Regions from separate parts of the Mesorhizobium sp. M0772 genome, predicted to be linked through region 2. Evidence: predicted binding sites of a transcription regulator. Region 2 holds the regulator's gene; each other region holds the start of a gene.

Region 1 (6,083 bases), on a different contig from region 2:
GCACTCGCTGCCAGCTGTTCATTCCCAACCGCTAGCGGTTCGAGATAGGTGCCGTCGGCAAGGAAGACGCAGCAATTTTCGGTGCCAAAGGGATGAACGCCGGTTGGCGCGACGATGAAGCCAAGCGATGTCAGCCGCGCCCGCGCCACGGCGAGGCTCGCCGTCGGCAGCACCAGATGGTCAAGCGGATGGGTCGTGCTGGTCATGCCGGCGCGGTGTGCATCATTCCCGAAATTGGTTCAAGGCCTCTTGCCGGCCCGATCAGGCCGTCGCCACGATATCGGCCGAATAGCGCAATTCGCGCAAGGGTTTGACCCGGCTGGTCGTCTCGGCATAGAGCGGGTGCGCCTTGTAGGCGGCAAGCGCGGCATCGTCCTCGAACTCGGCATAGACCACCACGTCGATCGCATCCGACAGCGGATCGACCTTGGTGTTGAGCGTCACCTCGAAGTGGCTTGAATGCGGGATCTTGCCCAGCGTGAGCAAGCCCGTGCGCACGGCCTCGACATCGTCCTTGCGCCGCGCGCTGAAGAAAACGATATGCCGGATCACGCCTGCCTCCACGTTCGATTTGCGGGCATGTTTTGTGTGAGCGGGACCGTCGCGTCAACCGCCACGATGTCGCGCCCGGCAACGCCGGCAGGCGACTTTGCAGAGGCGCAAAAGCTAGGCCCCGCCGGTGACGTAGCGCACGACGCGCGACATCTCCCTGACCGTCGTGTCGAGATAGCGGCCCTGATTATAGAGGCCATCCCAGATCAGGAAAAAGGCGATGGCGGTGATGACGATGACGTAACGCATGGCTGAAACTAACGTATGTGGCTGTTCGTAACCACAGCGATTTCACCGGCGGTCGCTCGCCCTCACGGATTCTGGCCCCAGGCACGCCACCTGGGCCAGTGCCGGGCACGGCTTGCCTCTTGAAGTTCCCGTCGATGCGGTGGAAGATTGTGGCCAAAATTCACGCAGGCAGCGGTGTTCGCGCCTGACGAATGAAAGTGGAGGACGTGGAGGCCGGCAGATCTTGCGCCGCCCCCGCGGAAGTCCAGGGGGGTGTGAGATGGCTGTCAGGGAATACAAAGGCATCGGCGACGCCATCAGGCTGGACGAACTCAATTTCGCCGAGATCGTCAAGGGCCTGCCGGCCAAGGCGCGCATGGTGCTATCGGCGGCGATGAAATTGCCGCGCGGTTCGCTGAAGGTGAGGATGCCGGATGGCCGGGCGGTGCTTGTCGGCGGCAACGGACCCGGGCCGGATGCCGAGCTGGTGTTGAAGAACTGGCGCCTGCCCGGCCGTGCCTTTTCCGGCGGCACCATCGGCGTTGCCGAATCCTACATGGACGGCGACTGGGAAAGCCCTGATGTAACCAGCTTCCTCGAACTGTTCGTCGTCAACTCGGCCGTTGGGGAACGCATTGCCGGCGGCGCCAACTGGCTCATCAACACGGTCCAGCGCATCCGCCACTGGTTCAACGAAAACACCCGCACAGGCTCGAAGCGCAACATCTCGGCGCATTACGATCTCGGCAACGCCTTCTACAAGCAATGGCTCGATCCCAGCATGACCTATTCGTCGGCGCTCTATGCGACCGGCGCCAACGACCTGGAAAGCGCTCAGGCCGCCAAGTACCGCGCGCTGGCCAAGGATACCGGCATCGGCAAGAAGGACCATGTGCTCGAGATCGGCTGCGGCTGGGGCGGTTTTGCCGAATTTGCCGCGCGCGAGATCGGCTGCCGCGTCACCGGCCTGACCATCAGCCGCGAACAGCACGATTTTGCCAAGGCGCGCATCCAGAAGGCGGGACTGTCTGACAAGGTCGACATCAAGCTGCAGGATTACCGAGACGAAACGGGCACTTACGACCGCATCGCCTCAATCGAGATGTTCGAGGCGGTCGGCGAAAAATATTGGCCGGTATTTTTCGGCAAGATGAAGGCGTGCTTGAGGCCCGGCGGCACCGCCGGCCTGCAGATCATCACCATCAACGAGGCCGCCTACGACACCTATCGGGGGCGGCCGGATTTCATCCAGCGCTATGTCTTCCCGGGCGGCATGCTGCCGACGCCGTCGATCCTGAAGACGCTGGGCAGCGACCATGGCCTTTCCCATCTGCGCGAGCGCGTCTTTCCGGACGACTATGCCCGCACGCTTGCCGAATGGCGCAACCGCTTCTGGGCGTCGTGGGAAAAGATCGTCCCGCTCGGCTTCGACGACCGCTTCAAGAAGCTTTGGGAATTCTATCTCCACTATTGCGAAGCCGGCTTTAGAGCCAGCTACATCGACGTGCGCCAGGTGGTCTACAAGGCCTGATCCGAAGCGTGATTGAGCGGGCGTATGCCCGCTTCCCTGTTAGCTGCGCGTTTGCCTCAAAGCAGGATGCGATACTTCGCAAACCCGGATTCGCCCTCGCCGGCCGGCTCGATCTTGAGCGATTTCACTCCCGATATAAAATCCTTCGCTTTGGGCCCGGTCTCGAACACGACAGTGGTGCCGGGCAGCGGCGTGAACGACCAATTGTCGTCGGCCGAGGGGTTGATCGTGCCTTCGCTGACGACGTAGCGCACGATCACGTCGCGGTTGGTGTCCGGCGCCTCGTAGATGATCTTCGAGGGATTGATGTCGGGGAAATTGCCGCCACCGCCGGCGCGGTAATTGTTGGTGGCGACGACGAATTTCGCTGCCGGATCAATAGGCTTGCCGTCGAAGCTGAGGCCGACGATGCGGTTCGAGCCGGCATTGGCGACGCCACCCTTGGCATCGTATTTTGGCGGCTGCGACAGGTCTATTCTGTAGCTGACGCCATCGATCACATCGAAATTGTAGGACGGGAATTCGGTGTCGATGAGCGCCTGGTCGGCCTTGCCCGGCTCGATCTTCCTGAAAATGCCGGCCGACATTTCCAGCCATTCCTTCACTTGCGCGCCGGTGATTTCGACGGCGCGCACCGTGTTCGGATAGAGATAGAGGTCGGCGACGTTCTTGATGGCGATGTCGCCCACCGGCACGTCGGTATAGTAGTCGGCGCCGTTGCGCCCGCCGGCCTTGAAGGGTGCTGCCGCCGACAGCAGCGGCACATCCTTCCACTGCGTGCTTTTTAATATGTCCTTGAGGTACCAGCTCTGCGCCTGGTTGACGATCTGCACCGACGGATCGTCGGCGACCAGCGCGAAATAGGAATAGAGCGGCGCCGAGGTCTTGCCGACCGGTCGGCGGACATAGGCAAGTGTCGCCTCATGGTCCGCCTTCAGCGCATCGACGACGCGCTGGTCGTCCGCCACCGTCGGCTTGTTTGCCTTGTCGACGCGCTCGTAGATCGGCCTTGCCTCAGATGTGGCCGAGGCTACGCGCCATTTCGATCCGTCCCGTTCCAGAAGCAGATCGATCAGTCCCATATGCGAGCCCCAGAAACCGCCCATCACGGCGGGCTTGCCCTGCAGCGTGCCTTTCTCTGTGTCGACGCCTTCGAGCGCCTGAAAATCCTTCTTGCCGGGGAAGACGAGATGCTGATGGCCGGTGAACACCGCATCGATGCCTTCGACGCCGGCGACGAAGAAGGAGGCGTTCTCCATGCCGTCGCCCTGCTTGATATCGATGCCGGAATGCGAGAGCGCGATGACGATGTCGGCGCCCTCCTCCTTGATCTGCGGCACCCATGCCCTGGCCGCCTCGACGATGTCGCGCGTCCTGACATTGCCTTTCAGGTTCTTCAGGTCCCAGACCATGATCTGCGGCGGCACGAAGCCGATGATGCCGATCTTGATCGGCTGCTCGGCGCCCGACCCGTCCTTGATCTTCTTGTCGAGGATGACATAGGGCTTGAGGTAGAGCTTGTCGTCGCGCGGGTTGGCGGCAAGCTCGGTGCCGCGGATCAGATTGGCACAGACGAAGGGGAAATTGGCTCCGGCCAGCACCTTGTCGAGGAACGACAGGCCGTAATTGAACTCGTGATTGCCGAGCGTCGAGCATTCATAGCCCAGCAGGTTCATGCCCTTCGTGATCGGATGCAGATCGCCGTCCTTGAGGCCCTTCTCATAGGCGATGTAATCGCCCATCGGATTGCCCTGCAAAAGATCGCCATTGTCGATCAGCATCGCATTGATGGCTTCCTTGCGCACCGCCGCGATCAGTGAGGCCGTCCGCGACAGGCCCATCGTGTCGTTGGCTTTGTCTGCGTAGTAGTCGTAAGGCAGCACATTCACATGGATGTCGGTGGTCTCCATGATCCTCAGATGCGCCTGATTGGCCTGCGCGCGGGCGGAAAACGGATGCAGCATGATGAGCGCCCCGCTGGCGGCCGCACCGGCAAGCAAACTACGGCGGGAGACGGGGTAGTTGAGATGCGGCATTGGTTTTCCTTCCCAGCGACGTGACAAGATCCCGGCCCCGGGCGGAAGCTTCGCGCCGAAAACCGGCCATGTCCATCGGGAAGTCAGTCGATCAGCAAAAGGCGACGGCTGGATGAATATCCTTGGCCGCGGTTGAGAACCTCAGCCCTTGTCGTCATCGCCCTGGGTAATCAGCCGCGCGCTGCGCTGGCCGGTGAAATAGATCCATAGCCAGCTAAGCGACACCGAGAGCCGGTTGCGAAAACCGATCAGGAAGTAGATATGCGCCACGCCCCACAGCCACCAGGCAAGCCATCCCGTGAGCTTGATCCGGCCGAAATCGATCGCGGCTGCCCACTTGCCGATCGTCGCCAGGTCGCCGGCATGTTTGTAGCGGAAAGGGCGCGGCGCGCTATCGCCGGCCAGCCGCGCCTTGATCGTCGCGGCAACATGCTTGCCCTCCTGCTTGGCGGAGGGCGCCACGCCTGGCACCGGCTTGCCGTCCGGCCGCAAGACATGCGCTGTGTCGCCAATGACGAAGATCTCCGGACTGTTCGGCACGGTCAGATCGGGCTCGACCATTACCCTGCCCGCCCGGTCCACCGGCGCGCCCAGCCACTCTCCCGCGCGCGAAGCCGCTACGCCGGCGGCCCACAGGATGGTTCGCGCCGGCAGATGCGTATCGCCAAAGACGACGCCTTCGGCATCGAGGCGCGTGACGGCGCGGCCAAGCTCGACCGTGACGCCCCGCCGCTCCAGCGCCTTGCGCGCATAGTCGGACAGCTTTGGCGCGAAATTGGCGAGGATCCTGTCTCCGGCCTCGACCAGCACCACACGCGCCTCACGCGTGTCGATGTTGCGGAATTCGCCGCGCAGCGTTTCATGCGCGAGTTCGACAATGGTGCCGGCAAGCTCCACGCCGGTCGGGCCGCCGCCGACGGTGACCAGTGTCAGCAGTGCCTGGCGCTTGGCCGGATCGGTCTCGCGCTCGGCCTGCTCGAAGGCGAGCAGGATGCGCCGGCGAATGGTGGTTGCATCTTCAAGCGTCTTCAGCCCGGGCGCGAAAGGCTCCCATTCGTCGTGGCCGAAATAAGCATGACGCGCGCCGGTGGCGAGCACCAGCGTGTCGTAGGGAACAGAACTGCCGTCCTCAAGCAGCACGCGTTTGCCTGGACGGTCGACGCCGGTGACGTTGCCGAGCAGGGTCGTCACGTCCTCGCGCTTGCGCAGCAGATGACGGATCGGCCAGGCAACTTCCGAGGTCGCCAGCGAGGTGGTCGCCACCTGGTAGAGCAGCGGCTGGAAAAGGTGATGGTTGCGCTTGTCGATCATGGTGATGCGCACGGGTGCGCCAGCCAGCGCCCGCGTGAGTTCGAGACCGCCGAACCCTGCGCCGACGACAACGACATGATGGCTGGTTTCACTCATCGCATTCACCCCTGTTTGTCTCCCTTTATCTAGTGATTTTTGTGCACCGCAACAATGTCGCGGCGCGCTAGACTGCCGCGCGTAAGGCTGCCCAGGACTCGTCGCCGGATGTCGCGAATGCCTATGTCGGCAAGCATGGACGGGTATAGCCTTGCAGGGGCTGGAACCACGGGAGTGAAGCATGGCCAACGACGATGACAAAGATGGCAAAGGGCGGGCGCAATATTATTCGCCGCCTTGCTTCATGCACGAACTCGATCCGGAATTTCGCGCGCCATTGACCGACTGGACCGATGTGCGCCGTTGGCGCAAGGCCGAGCGCGAGCGTC
Region 2 (6,083 bases):
CATGTTCTTCTGGGCATTGGCCGGCAGCCAGCCATCGGTATAGGCCTCGCCGACATTCTTGATCTTGCCCGAGTCGATGGCTTCCTTGAGCACTTCCATCGAGCCCGAGAACAGGAAATCGGCATTCGGATCCGAGCCCGAGCCCTTGATGAAGACATAGTTGCCTTCGGGCTTCGCCTTGAACACTTCGCGGGCCTGCATGCGGCCGACTTCCTTGTTGTCGAAGGTCAGGTAGAAGACGTCCTTGTTCTCGATCAGGCGGTCATAGCCGACGACCGGAATGCCTTCGTCCAGCGCCTTCTGCACCGCCGGGCCGACGGCCGAGGCGTCCTGCGCCAGGATGATCAGCGAGTTGGCGCCCTGCGAGATCAGGCTTTCGACGTCGGTCAGCTGCTTGCCGGGATTGGACTGCGCGTCGGCCGAAATGTACTTGTCGCCGGCAGCCTCGATCGCCGTTTTCATCGCCGCCTCGTCGGTCTTCCAGCGCTCTTCCTGGAAGTTCGACCACGACACGCCGATGACCTTGTCCTTCGCCTGCGCGACCGACATCAGCGCCAGCGACATGGCGACACCCGCCAGCATGGCGGCTGCAAATCTGTTCATTATAACCCTCCCTGCGCCGCCCACGGCGCGACAAAACCGGCCCGAAGGCCTGCACAAAGAGGCTCCATTTTTTCGAGCCTCGAAAAAATACTGGTTCAATGATAAGGCACTGTCAACATCGATTATGATGGATTCTGATGGCGTTGCCGAATTTTTTCGAGCTCCGCAATAAACAATGACAGGGCTGCCGGCGTCTGCCAATATTTGGCTGGTGCCGTCGAACGCCTTCACTATCATGAGGCGCGAGGAGGCCGGGAGGAAACAAATGTCGGTTGGGATCCGCCACGACGATCTGCGCCGTCGCAACCGTGCGATGGTGATTTCGGCCGTGCGCCGGGCCGGCCAGCCGTCGCGGACCGAGATTGCGGCGACCACCGGCCTCAGCCATTCGACGATATCGGCAATCTCGTCTGATCTAATTCAAGAAGGCATCCTGATTGAAGGCAAGCCTGGCGAGACCGGCTCGCTGAAACGCGGCCGGCCGCAGGTCGGCCTTGGCCTCAACCCGGAAGCGGCGGCGGTCATGACCGTGGTGCTGTCGCTGAACTTCCTCTCCGTCACCGTCATCGACTATGCCGGCCAGGTGGTCGCGGAAGAACAGCGCCGGCTCGACACGCTGACCATGCCGCGCGACGAGCTGATCGGCGAATGCGTAGCAATCGTCGGGCGGCGTCTCGCGGACCCGGACCTCGATGTCCAGAGCATCGCCCGCATTGCCATGGGCATCCAGGGCATCACCGATTCGCAGGCGCGGGCCATGCTGTGGTCGCCAATCACGCCACTGACCGACATTGCCTTCGCCGACATGTTGGAAGCGGAATTCGGCATTCCTGCCACCATGGAGAACGACTGCAATATGATGGCGGTGGCCCTGCAATGGCGCCAGCCCGAGCGCTACCGCGACAATTTCATCGCGATCCTCTTGTCGCACGGCATCGGCATGGGGCTGGTGCTGAAAGGCGAACTGTTCACCGGCACCCATTCCTCGGGCGGCGAGTTCGGCCACATGATCCACCGTCCGGGCGGCGCGCTCTGCCGCTGCGGGCGGCGCGGCTGCGTCGAGGCCTATGCCGGAAACTACGCCATCTGGCGCAGCGCCAAAATGATGAGCGAAGATGCCGAGCCGGTCGATATCGGCGACGCTGATATGCGCGCACTCGCCGCGCGCGCCCGCGAAACCGATGGCCCGGAGCGCGAAGCCTATCGCAAGGCCGGTGAGGCGCTCGGCTTCGGCCTCGGCAGCCTGTTTGCGCTGATCGACCCGGCGCCTGTCGCCATGGTTGGCGTCAGCGCCGCCGCCTTCGACCTGATCGAGCCGGCATTGCGCGAAGCGATCGCCCAGACCGCCGGCGGCCAGCACTCGAAGTCGATCTCCTTCGACACCGAGCCCAACGAGCTGCCGCTGATCCGCGAAGGCTGTGCCATGCGCGCGCTCGGCTTCGTCGATCAGGAGATTTTCGCGCCGGGCATTCAGGCCAAATCCGGCAAGCATGTCGCCTGAATGGCCGGCAACGGCGCGACGCGCAGCATCCTAGTCTTCCCTGATCGCGTAGCCGGCGCCGCGAATGGTACGGATGACATCCGGCATGCGGCCGTTGTTGACCGCTTTGCGTAAGCGCCCGACATGGACGTCGACGGTTCGCTCGTCGATATAGATCGTCTCGCCCCAGACATTGTCGAGCAGTTGGCTGCGCGAGAACACGCGGCCGGGATGGCGCATCATGAATTCGAGCAGCCGGAACTCGGTCGGTCCGAGCCTGATCTCGCTCTTCTTGCGGTAGACACGGTGCGACTCGCGGTCGAGCACGATGTCGCCGACCTTGAGCACGCTGGACAGCACTTCCGGCTTGGCCCGGCGCAGCAGCGCCTTCACGCGCGCCATGAACTCCGGCGTCGAGAATGGCTTGACCAGATAGTCGTCGGCACCGGTGGACAGGCCGCGCACGCGATCGCTTTCCTCACCGCGCGCGGTCAGCATGATGATCGGCAGCCGCTCGGTTTCGGGCCGCACTCTAAGCCGCCGGCAGAGCTCGATGCCGGAAACAGCGGGCACCATCCAGTCGAGCACCAGGAGATCGGGCACGTTTTCCTGCAGGCGGATCTCGGCCTCGTCGCCGCGTGTCACCACCTCGACCTGATAGCCTTCGGATTCGAGGTTGTAGCGGAGGAGCACGCCCAGCGGCTCCTCGTCCTCCACGACCATGATGCGTGGCGCGATCATAGGCAGTTCACCCTCATCAGGCCGGCGTGGCCATCGCCGTCTCGTCCTGCTTCGGACGATTGGCGGGCAATTGCTGGCCGGTCAGCACATAATACGCATTTTCGGCGATGTTGGTGACATGATCGCCGATGCGCTCAAGATTCTTGGCGCAGAACAAGAGATGCGTGCAGGCGGTGATGTTGCGAGGGTCTTCCATCATGTAGGTCAAAAGCTCACGAAACACGGACGTGTATTTGACGTCGATGCGCTCGTCGTCATTCCTGAGTTTTGCAAGAGCTGCCGCATCGGTGGCGGCATATTCCTCGACGACGCCTTGCACCTGGATCAGCACCAGTTGCGCCATGGCATCGATGGAGTGCGAGAAGTCGCGCGGCGTGACGCTCAAGCCCACGGTGCCGACGCGTTTGGCGATGTTCTTGGCGAGATCGCCGATGCGCTCGAGGTCGCCCGCCATGCGGATCGAGCCGACCACGGCGCGCAGATCGTTGGCCATCGGCTGGCGCTTGGCGATCAGCGTGATGGCGCGGTCGTCCAGTTCGCGCTGGCGCGCATCCATGATGGCGTCGTCGGAAACGACACGCTGTGCCAGCGCATTGTCCGAATTGAGCAGCGCCCTGGTCGAGCCGCTGACCATCGAGCCTGCCAGATCGCCCATGTCGCGGATCAGCTTGCTGATCTGCCCGAGCTCTTCATCGAAGGAGGCGACGGTATGTTCACCCATGATCTTGGTCCTCGTGCCTGAAAATTCACCCGCCGGAGGCTCAGCCGAAGCGGCCGGTAATGTAATCCTGGGTGCGCTTGTCGTCGGGGTTGGTGAACATCTTGTCGGTTGCGCCCTCCTCGACGAGATAGCCGAGATGGAACATCGCCGTGCGCTGCGACACGCGCGCCGCCTGCTGCATCGAGTGGGTGACGATGACGATCGTGTAGTTCTGGCGCAGTTCGTCGATCAACTCCTCGACACGGGCGGTGGCGATCGGATCAAGCGCCGAGCAGGGCTCATCCATCAGGATCACCTCCGGCGACACGGCGATGGCGCGCGCGATGCACAGGCGCTGCTGCTGGCCGCCGGACAGGCCGGTGCCGGGCTCCTGCAGGCGGTCCTTGACCTCGTTCCAGATCGCCGCCTTCTTCAGGCTCTGCTCGACGATCTGGTCCATGTCGGACTTGCGCTTGGCCAGCCCATGGATGCGCGGGCCGTAGGCGACGTTCTCGTAGATCGACTTCGGGAACGGATTGGGTTTCTGGAACACCATGCCGACGCGTGCGCGCAGTTCGACGACATCGATGTTCTTGTCGTAGATGTCGTCTTCATCGAGCGTGATCTTGCCGGTCACCCGCGCCGAATCGATGGTGTCGTTCATGCGGTTGAGGCAGCGCAGGAAGGTCGACTTGCCGCAGCCGGACGGGCCGATCAGCGCCGTCACCTGGTTCTGGCGGACGTCGAGATTGACGTCGAACAACGCCTGCTTCTCGCCGTAGAAGACGCCGACCTTGTCGCCGCGCATCTTGATGACTTCGTTCGACTTGGCGTTCATTTTGTCGCCCACTGCATGCTCAAGGGACTGTTCGGTCATGATGTTCATACCAAATTGCCTTTTTTCTACCAGCGCCGCTCGAACCGGCGCCGGAGCACGATCGCGGTGATGTTCATGGCCATGAGGAAGACGAGCAGGATGATGATGGCGCCGGACATGCGCTCGACAAAAGCGCGCTCAGCCTCGTTTGCCCACATATAGATCTGAACCGGCAGCGCGGTCGCCGGATCGAAAGGCGTCGCCGGATAATCGGCGACGAAAGCGACCATGCCGATCAAGAGCAGCGGTGCTGTCTCGCCGAGCGCACGCGCCAGGCCGATGATGGTGCCGGTAAGGATGCCTGGGGCGGCAAGCGGCAGGATGTGATGGAACACCATCTGCATCTTGGAGGCGCCGAGACCTAGGGCCGCCGAGCGGATCGACGGCGGCACCGCGGCGAGGGCGGCGCGCGTGGCGATGATTATGGTCGGCAATGTCATCAAGGTCAGCACCAGGCCGCCGACGAAGGAAGCCGAGCGCGGCATGCCGAGGAAGTTGATGAACACGGCAAGGCCAAGCAGACCGAAGACGATCGACGGCACCGCCGCGAGATTGTTGATGTTGACCTCGATCAGGTCGGTGAAGCGGTTCTTCTTGGCGAATTCCTCGAGATAGATCGAGGCGGCGACGCCGATCGGCAGCGCCAGCAACAGCACGATCACCATCATGTAGAACGAGCCGATGATCGCCACGCCCATGCCCGACGTTTCGGGCCGGCTGGAGGCGCCATAGGTGAACAGGCCGGTGTTGAAATGCTCGGCCATCACGCCGTCGGCTTTAAGCTTGTTCATCCAGTCGATCTGCTGGTTGGACACCTTGCGGCGCGCTTCATCGACGCCGAGGTCGATCTGACCCTTGAAGGCCGAGTCGAGGTTCGCGGCAGCCAGGATGTCGACGTCACGCGTCCTGCCGATCACCGACGGATCGGCGGAGACGATGTCGCGCAGCTGGACGCGGGCGCCTTCCGACAGGAAGCCCTTGAGCTTCAGCATCATCGGCTTGTTGGCCGGATCGATGCCGAGCCTGGCCACCAGCGCGTTTTCGGCGAGCTTGGGATAGTTCGCCTTGATCAGCACGGTAGGGTCGGTGGCGCGCTTGCCGGAGGGATCGATCACCTTCTCGTCGAAGGTGACCGGCAGCGTCACCGTCGTCTGCCAGAAGGCGGTGTAGCCTTTCGAGACGATGGTGATCAGCATGATGGCCAGGAACGCCAGGCCCACCGAGATCGCAATCACGCCATAGATGCGGAACCGGCGTTCGGCGGCATAGCGCGCCTTCAGCCCGATGTCGCGGCGCGGACGCGCGACGGCACCCGCCATCGTGTCCAGGGGGATGTCGGTCATTCGTACTGCTCCCGGTACTTGCGCACGATGTAGAGGGCGACGATGTTCATCACCAGCGTCAGCGCGAACAGCGTCAGGCCGAGCGCGAAGGCGACCAGCGTCTGCGGCGAGTTGAACTCGAGATCGCCGGTCAGCTGGTTGACGATCTTGACGGTGATGGTCGTCATCGCCTCGAACGGATTGGCCGTCAGATTGGCGGCGACGCCCGCCGCCAGCACGACGATCATCGTCTCGCCGATGGCGCGCGACGCCGTCAACAGGATGGCGCCGACGATGCCGGGCAGTGCCGCCGGCAGGATCACCCGCTTGATCGTCTCGGAGCGCGTGGCGCCGAGGCCG
Region 3 (6,083 bases), on a different contig from region 2:
GACCAGTATGTCGACGCCTTCGAGTTCGGCTTCGGCCTTCTGACCAAGCGCCTTGACCTCGTCACGGTCGGCAAGATTGGCCGGGAACAGCTTTACCCGGTCGCCGAGTTCGCCGGCCAGGGTCTCCAGTTTCTCGATGCGGGTGCCGTGCAGGCCGACAATGGCGCCTTGCGCATGCAGCACCCGGGCAATCGCCTCGCCAATGCCGCCGGATGCGCCGGTGACGAGCGCCTTGCGGCCGGTCAGTTCGAACATTTTCGTCTCCTGATCTTAAGAGAACACCCTTCCCACGGGAGGGGTTGAATCGCCAGTGGATTATGCAAGCGCGGCCAGCGCCGCCTCGACATCGGCCGGCGTTCCGACGGCTGACGTGGCGATGTCGCGGTTGATCCGCCGCGCCAGGCCGGAAAGCACCTTGCCGGCGCCGATCTCAAAGAGCGTGGCGACGCCATTGGCGCCGAACCACTCCACCGTTTCGCGCCAGCGCACGCGGCCGGTGATCTGCTCGACCAGGCGGCGCGCGATCTCGTCGGGGTCGCTGGTCGGGACTACAGTGACGTTGGAGACGACGGGCACCACCGGTGCATTCTTGGTCACGCCGGCCAGCGCCTCGCGCATGACATCGGCCGCCGGCGCCATCAGCGCCGAATGGAAGGGGGCCGAGACCTGCAGCATCAGCGCCCGCTTCGCGCCCTTTTCGGTGCACAGTTTCGCGGCGAGTTCCACCGCCGCCCTTGCGCCGGAGATCACCAGCTGGCCGCCGCCATTGTCGTTGGCGATCTGGCAGACTTTGCCGGATCCCGTTGCGGCCTCGGTGCAAGCGGCTTCGACGTCGGGCTGTTCCAGTCCGATGATCGCCGCCATGGCGCCCTCGCCGGCCGGCACCGCCGCCTGCATGGCGTTGCCGCGGATGCGCAGCAGCCGGGCGGCATCGGCGACCGAAACGAAACCGGCCGCGGCAAGGGCGGAATATTCGCCGAGCGAATGACCGGCAACGTAGGCAACCTTGTCCTTCAGCGAAAAGCCGCGCGCTTCCAGCGAGCGGATCGCCGCCAGCGAGACCGCCATCAGCGCCGGCTGGGCATTGGCAGTCAGGGTCAGCGCCTCTTCCGGGCCTTCCCAGATCAGTTTCGACAGCTTTTCGCCCAGCGCATCATCGACTTCCTCGAACACCCTGCGTGCCTCGGGGAAGGCGTCGGCGAGGTCCTTCCCCATGCCGACAGCCTGGCTGCCCTGTCCCGGAAAGGTGAATGCGACGGCCATTTGGGCGCTCTCCAGCGGCTGATTTTTCCTGCCTGTGACGCAAGGCGGACCGCCAAGTCAAGCCCGGAGGCGGCATTTCGGCTCTCGCTTGAACCGGAGCTGACCTCGAGTCCCTGTTCCCAAAGGCTTTTTGCCGATCACACCTGATGAAAACCGCTCACGAATCGTTTGCTGGCTCTTCTTATTTTCGCCACAGGCGCTAGCTTTTGCATGACAGTTCTATGACAGAACGGTGGCGCGAGTGGAAATGCGCGTTGCTTGGGCCGGGGGAAGAGACGTGGCTAGGATCAGGAAGGGCGCGGCCGTACCAGCGCCACAGTTCTTGGAAGACGATCCGTCCACCGGCTACCTGCCGGGGCGCAGATGGCCGGTCATCCGCTACGGTCTGGTCACGCTGCTTGCCTCCGCCATCCTGGTGTTCGCCATCGAATGGATCGTGCGCGGCGACTTCTTCGGCACAGTCGACTTCTTCCTGCAGCCATTCAAGCCGGGCTGGACCACCATCATTGTCTTTGCATTGGTGCTGATGGGACTGGACGCCGTGCTTGGCCGCAGTCACCAGAGCCTGATGATCGTGGCGCCGCTGACGCTGGCGCTGGCCTTTGTCGGGCATCAGAAGTCGCATTATCTCGGCGATCCGCTCTACCCAACCGATTTTCTTTATTCGCGCCAGATCATGGCACTGATGCCGCTCCTGGTGCGCGAGCGGCCCTGGACGGCGCTCGCCATGGCGGTCGGCATCGTCGCCGGCCTGTCGCTGCTGATCTATGGCTGGCGGTTGTGGCGCCGCAAGGTTCCGATCCTCAGCCGCAAAGGGCGGCTGGCGCGGCTGACGCTGGCAGTGCCGCTGCTCGCCTTCTTCGTCTCGATCATGGACTACGCCACCTTCTCGTGGACCCGCGACCGGCTGCAGATCATCCCGATCATGTGGGACCAGAAGGAGAACTACGCCTCCAACGGGTTTGCGCTGGCCTTCGCGCTCAACGTGCCGATGGCGCATGTCTCGGCGCCGGCGGGCTATTCCGACAAGGCGATCGACGCGATCGACAGGCCTGATGTGGCGGCCTCGGTACCGGATGAGAAACCCGACATCATCGTGGTGATGAGCGAATCTTTCTGGGATCCGACCAAGCTGCCCGGCGTCACAATCACGCCTGACCCGATCCCCAATGTGCGGGCGCTGCGTTCCGGCTATATGTTCTCGCCGGAATTCGGCGGCATGACCGCCAACATCGAATTCGAGGCGCTGACCGGCTTTTCCAATGCCTTCCTGCCGGCGGGCTCGATCCCCTATCAGCAATATGTGCGCACGCCGACGCCGTCGCTGGCGACCTTCCTGAAAAGCGAGGGATACCGGGCGCGCGCCATCCATCCGGGCACCAACTGGTTCTGGAACAGGGGCGCCGTCTATGCCGATTTCGGCTTCAACGATTTCCGCTCGGAAGAGACGCTGCCGCCACTGGAAAAGCGCGGGCCGCTGGCTTCCGATGCCTCGATGACCGACGAGATCATCGCAGAGGCCGACGCCAGCGAGCGGCCGGTGTTCTTCTTCGCCGTCAGCCTGCAGAACCACGGTCCCTACGAGCCGTACCGCTATTACAATCCGACCCACAAGGTCGCGGCGCCGATCAGCACATGGGCGCGGGAATCGCTGCTCAGCTACGCCGAAGGCTCCGCCGATGCCGACCGTGGCCTCGAACGATTGATCGAATGGGCGAAGAAGCGCGAGCGGCCGACGGTCATCGCCTTCTTCGGCGACCATCTGCCGCCGCTCGGCCCCGTCTATGTCGAAACCGGTTACCTGAAAGACAATGTCGCGCCGCGCAAGGAACCGACGCCGGAGGCGGCACTGGAGCATCATCAGACGCCGCTGGTCATCTGGTCTAACCGCACCGGTCCGGCGCAGGATATGGGCGCGGTGAGCCCGGCCTTCCTGCCCTACCATATCCTTACCACGGCCGGGATCACGCACCCCTACTATACCGGCTTCTTAGGCGCGCTGCGCGAACGCTATCGCGTCGTGGATCGCAATCTGCTTTTGACACCGTCAGGTGAGGCCACGGCGGACTGGGCGCGGCAGAAGGACATCGATCCGGCGATCAACGATTTCCGCCTGCTGCAATACGATATGATGTTCGGCAAGCGTAAGGCGGCTCCGGACTTCTTCCCCGAAACGATCAACGGTCGTACCCCGCATACGAGTTGATGCCTGGTCTTTCCAACCCTGCGACGCCAGGACGCTGTCCGGAGCATGCGTTACCCTTGCCTTCCAGCCAAATTGCTATATAGACGCCCGCAATCTGCCGGTCCTTGCTGGGGGCTGAACGGAGGGCCGGAGGTTTTATCCAAAACCTTCGTGTGAAGCCAGAAGCGCTTCCGCCTCCCGTGTCTCCGCTCTCGACCGTCTCGAAATGCTCCTTTCTTCCCCGCCCCTTCGGGATCAGCGGGTCAGAGAAGTTGCAGAGGCTTTTGCCGCGAGGATCCGGGAGAGAAACGAAGAAAGGCACTGAACCACTATGGCTCTATACGAACATGTGTTCCTTGCCCGGCAGGACCTCTCGCAGCAGCAGGTCGATGCGCTTGTCGAACAGTACAAGGGCGTCATCTCCGCAAATGGCGGGTCCGTCGGCCGGGTCGAGAACTGGGGACTGAAGTCCCTCACCTACCGGGTCAACAAGAACCGGAAGGCTTACTACACGCTTATGGACCTCAACTGCCCGCCGGCAGCGCTCAACGAGATGGAGCGCCAGATGGGCCTGTCCGAGGACGTGCTGCGTTTCCTGACCGTCAAGGTCGAGGCGCATGAGGAAGGCCCGTCGGCCATGATGCAGAAGCGCGAAGAGCGCTCGGAACGCGGCGGCTTCGGCGACCGCGACCGTGGCGATCGTGGTCCGCGCTCGTTCGGCGACCGTGATCGCGGCGACCGTGGCGATCGTCCGCCGCGCTCATTTGGCGATGCCGGTGGCGATCGTGGTCCGCGCCGTCCGCGCGAAGGCGTTGAAGGAGGTGCAGAATAATGGTCGACATCAATCAGATCCCGACCCGGCGCCCGTTCCATCGCCGCCGCAAGACCTGCCCGTTCTCCGGCGCCAATGCGCCCAAGATCGACTACAAGGACGTGCGTCTTCTGCAGCGCTACATTTCCGAGCGCGGCAAGATCGTGCCGTCGCGCATCACCGCCGTCAGCCAGAAGAAGCAGCGCGAACTCGCCAAGGCGATCAAGCGCGCCCGCTTCCTCGGCCTGCTGCCCTACGTGGTTCGCTAAGATCTCCGAAGCAGGCGGTTCGCCGCCTGCTTCCTTCTCCCACGGCGACGGGCGCCGCAGGGGTAATTTGATGATGCATGTCGTTGTCCCAAAACCGGGACCACTTTTGGCGACATGCACTGAAATCCCGAGTTGAGGTGAAAAGCCTCTAACTGCCGCGACAGGCAGGACAGCGACACCGGCGCCAAGGCGCTCAGAGCTTCCTGACCTGTTCCATTCAATTCGGCGCCGATCCCGCGGTCGGTGCCCCCAGACGAAGGAACAAAACCATGCAAGTGATTCTTCTCGAACGCGTTTCCCGCCTCGGCCAGATGGGCGATACCGTCAAGGTCAAGGACGGCTTTGCCCGCAACTTCCTCTTGCCGCAGGGCAAGGCGCTGCGCGCCAACGAAGCCAACAAGAAGAAGTTCGAAGGGCAGCGCGCGCAGCTCGAAGCGCGCAACCTCGAGCGCAAGTCGGAAGCCAGCCAGGTTGCCGAAAAGCTCGACGGCAAGAGCTTCATCGCCGTGCGTTCGGCCGGCGAGACAGGCCAGCTCTACGGTTCGGTGTCGACCCGCGACATCGCCGACCTGCTGACCGCCGAAGGGTTCTCGGTCAACCGCAACCAGATCCAGCTCAACCAGCCGATCAAGACCATCGGCGTCACCAATGTGGCGATTGCGCTGCATCCGGAAGTCGAGGTCACCATCAGCCTCAACATCGCCCGCACGGCCGACGAAGCCGAGCGCCAGGCCAAGGGCGAGACGCTGACCACCGCCGAAGCCATCTATGGCGATGACATCAACGACAACGCACGGCCGGAGAACTTCTTCGACCCGAACACCGAGTTCGAAGGCGGCGAAGAAGACAACGCCTGATCCCGCACTGGGCCTGATCGGGAAGCGAGGGAGCAGCGCTCCAATCACTTCCTCGTCATCCAGCCTTTCTGGACCAATGCCCGGGCCTCTCGCCCGGGCATTTTTGTGCCAAATGGAACTTTTCGAACCCCTATATATTGTTGCAGAATTGGTCCGCCAGTCTGACCGGAGGGGACATTTGGTGATGAATATTCTGTTGAAGCGCGTTCTCGACCGCCTGGTGCGTACGGGCAATCTGAAAGTCACCGGGCCGAAGGGCTCGACAGCGGTTTTCGGCGACGGCAGCGGCGAGCCGGTGCATATGCACATCAAGACCGCGCATGCCGAGCGCGCCATTACCTTCGATCCGATGCTGGCCGTGCCGGAAGCCTACATGGACGGCGAACTCGACATCATCGAGGGCGGCGTACTGGGTATGATGCGCATCGCCTTCCAGAACATGGGCAGCGGCGGTATCGACGCCACCTGGTCGAAGGCCATCGAGGGTCTGCGCCACGCCTTTCGCCGCCTGCAGCAGATCAACACCGCATCACGGGCGCGCCGCAACGTGCAGCGCCACTATGATTTGTCGGGTGACCTCTACCGGCTCTTCCTCGACGACGACATGCAGTATTCCTGCGCCTATTTCGAACAGCCGGACATGACGCTCGACGAGGCGCAGATGGCCAAGAAACGCCATATCGCCGCCAAGCTCAGGC

The links. Region 2 encodes PhoB, which activates phosphate uptake and scavenging genes when phosphate is short. Its sites were predicted from a motif close to TGTCATNNANCTGTCAT; they were not measured.
Region 1: NKI06_RS25785 (bifunctional 2',3'-cyclic-nucleotide 2'-phosphodiesterase/3'-nucleotidase) is a predicted target of PhoB. The motif match lies at 4,449-4,465, and genes of this name have one in related genera.
Region 3: NKI06_RS10305 (LTA synthase family protein) is a predicted target of PhoB. The motif match lies at 1,474-1,490, and genes of this name have one in related genera.

The regions. Positions count from the first base shown of each region.
Region 1 covers NZ_JAMYPB010000051.1:35,558-41,640, forward strand. The annotation lists gene NKI06_RS25765 (VOC family protein) at 1-206, opposite strand, end outside; gene NKI06_RS25770 (Dabb family protein) at 262-552, opposite strand; gene NKI06_RS25775 (hypothetical protein) at 667-801, opposite strand; gene NKI06_RS25780 (class I SAM-dependent methyltransferase) at 1,061-2,311, shown strand; gene NKI06_RS25785 (bifunctional 2',3'-cyclic-nucleotide 2'-phosphodiesterase/3'-nucleotidase) at 2,368-4,347, opposite strand; gene NKI06_RS25790 (NAD(P)/FAD-dependent oxidoreductase) at 4,489-5,754, opposite strand; gene NKI06_RS25795 (5-formyltetrahydrofolate cyclo-ligase) at 5,936-6,083, shown strand, end outside.
Region 2 covers NZ_JAMYPB010000042.1:546-6,628, forward strand. The annotation lists gene xylF (D-xylose ABC transporter substrate-binding protein) at 1-603, opposite strand, end outside; gene NKI06_RS23310 (ROK family protein) at 869-2,104, shown strand; gene phoB (phosphate regulon transcriptional regulator PhoB) at 2,135-2,824, opposite strand; gene phoU (phosphate signaling complex protein PhoU) at 2,841-3,545, opposite strand; gene pstB (phosphate ABC transporter ATP-binding protein PstB) at 3,586-4,410, opposite strand; gene pstA (phosphate ABC transporter permease PstA) at 4,428-5,744, opposite strand; gene pstC (phosphate ABC transporter permease subunit PstC) at 5,741-6,083, opposite strand, start outside.
Region 3 covers NZ_JAMYPB010000011.1:63,040-69,122, forward strand. The annotation lists gene fabG (3-oxoacyl-[acyl-carrier-protein] reductase) at 1-255, opposite strand, end outside; gene fabD (ACP S-malonyltransferase) at 316-1,263, opposite strand; gene NKI06_RS10305 (LTA synthase family protein) at 1,511-3,469, shown strand; gene rpsF (30S ribosomal protein S6) at 3,780-4,280, shown strand; gene rpsR (30S ribosomal protein S18) at 4,280-4,528, shown strand; gene rplI (50S ribosomal protein L9) at 4,798-5,385, shown strand; gene NKI06_RS10325 (cyclopropane fatty acid synthase) at 5,570-6,083, shown strand, end outside.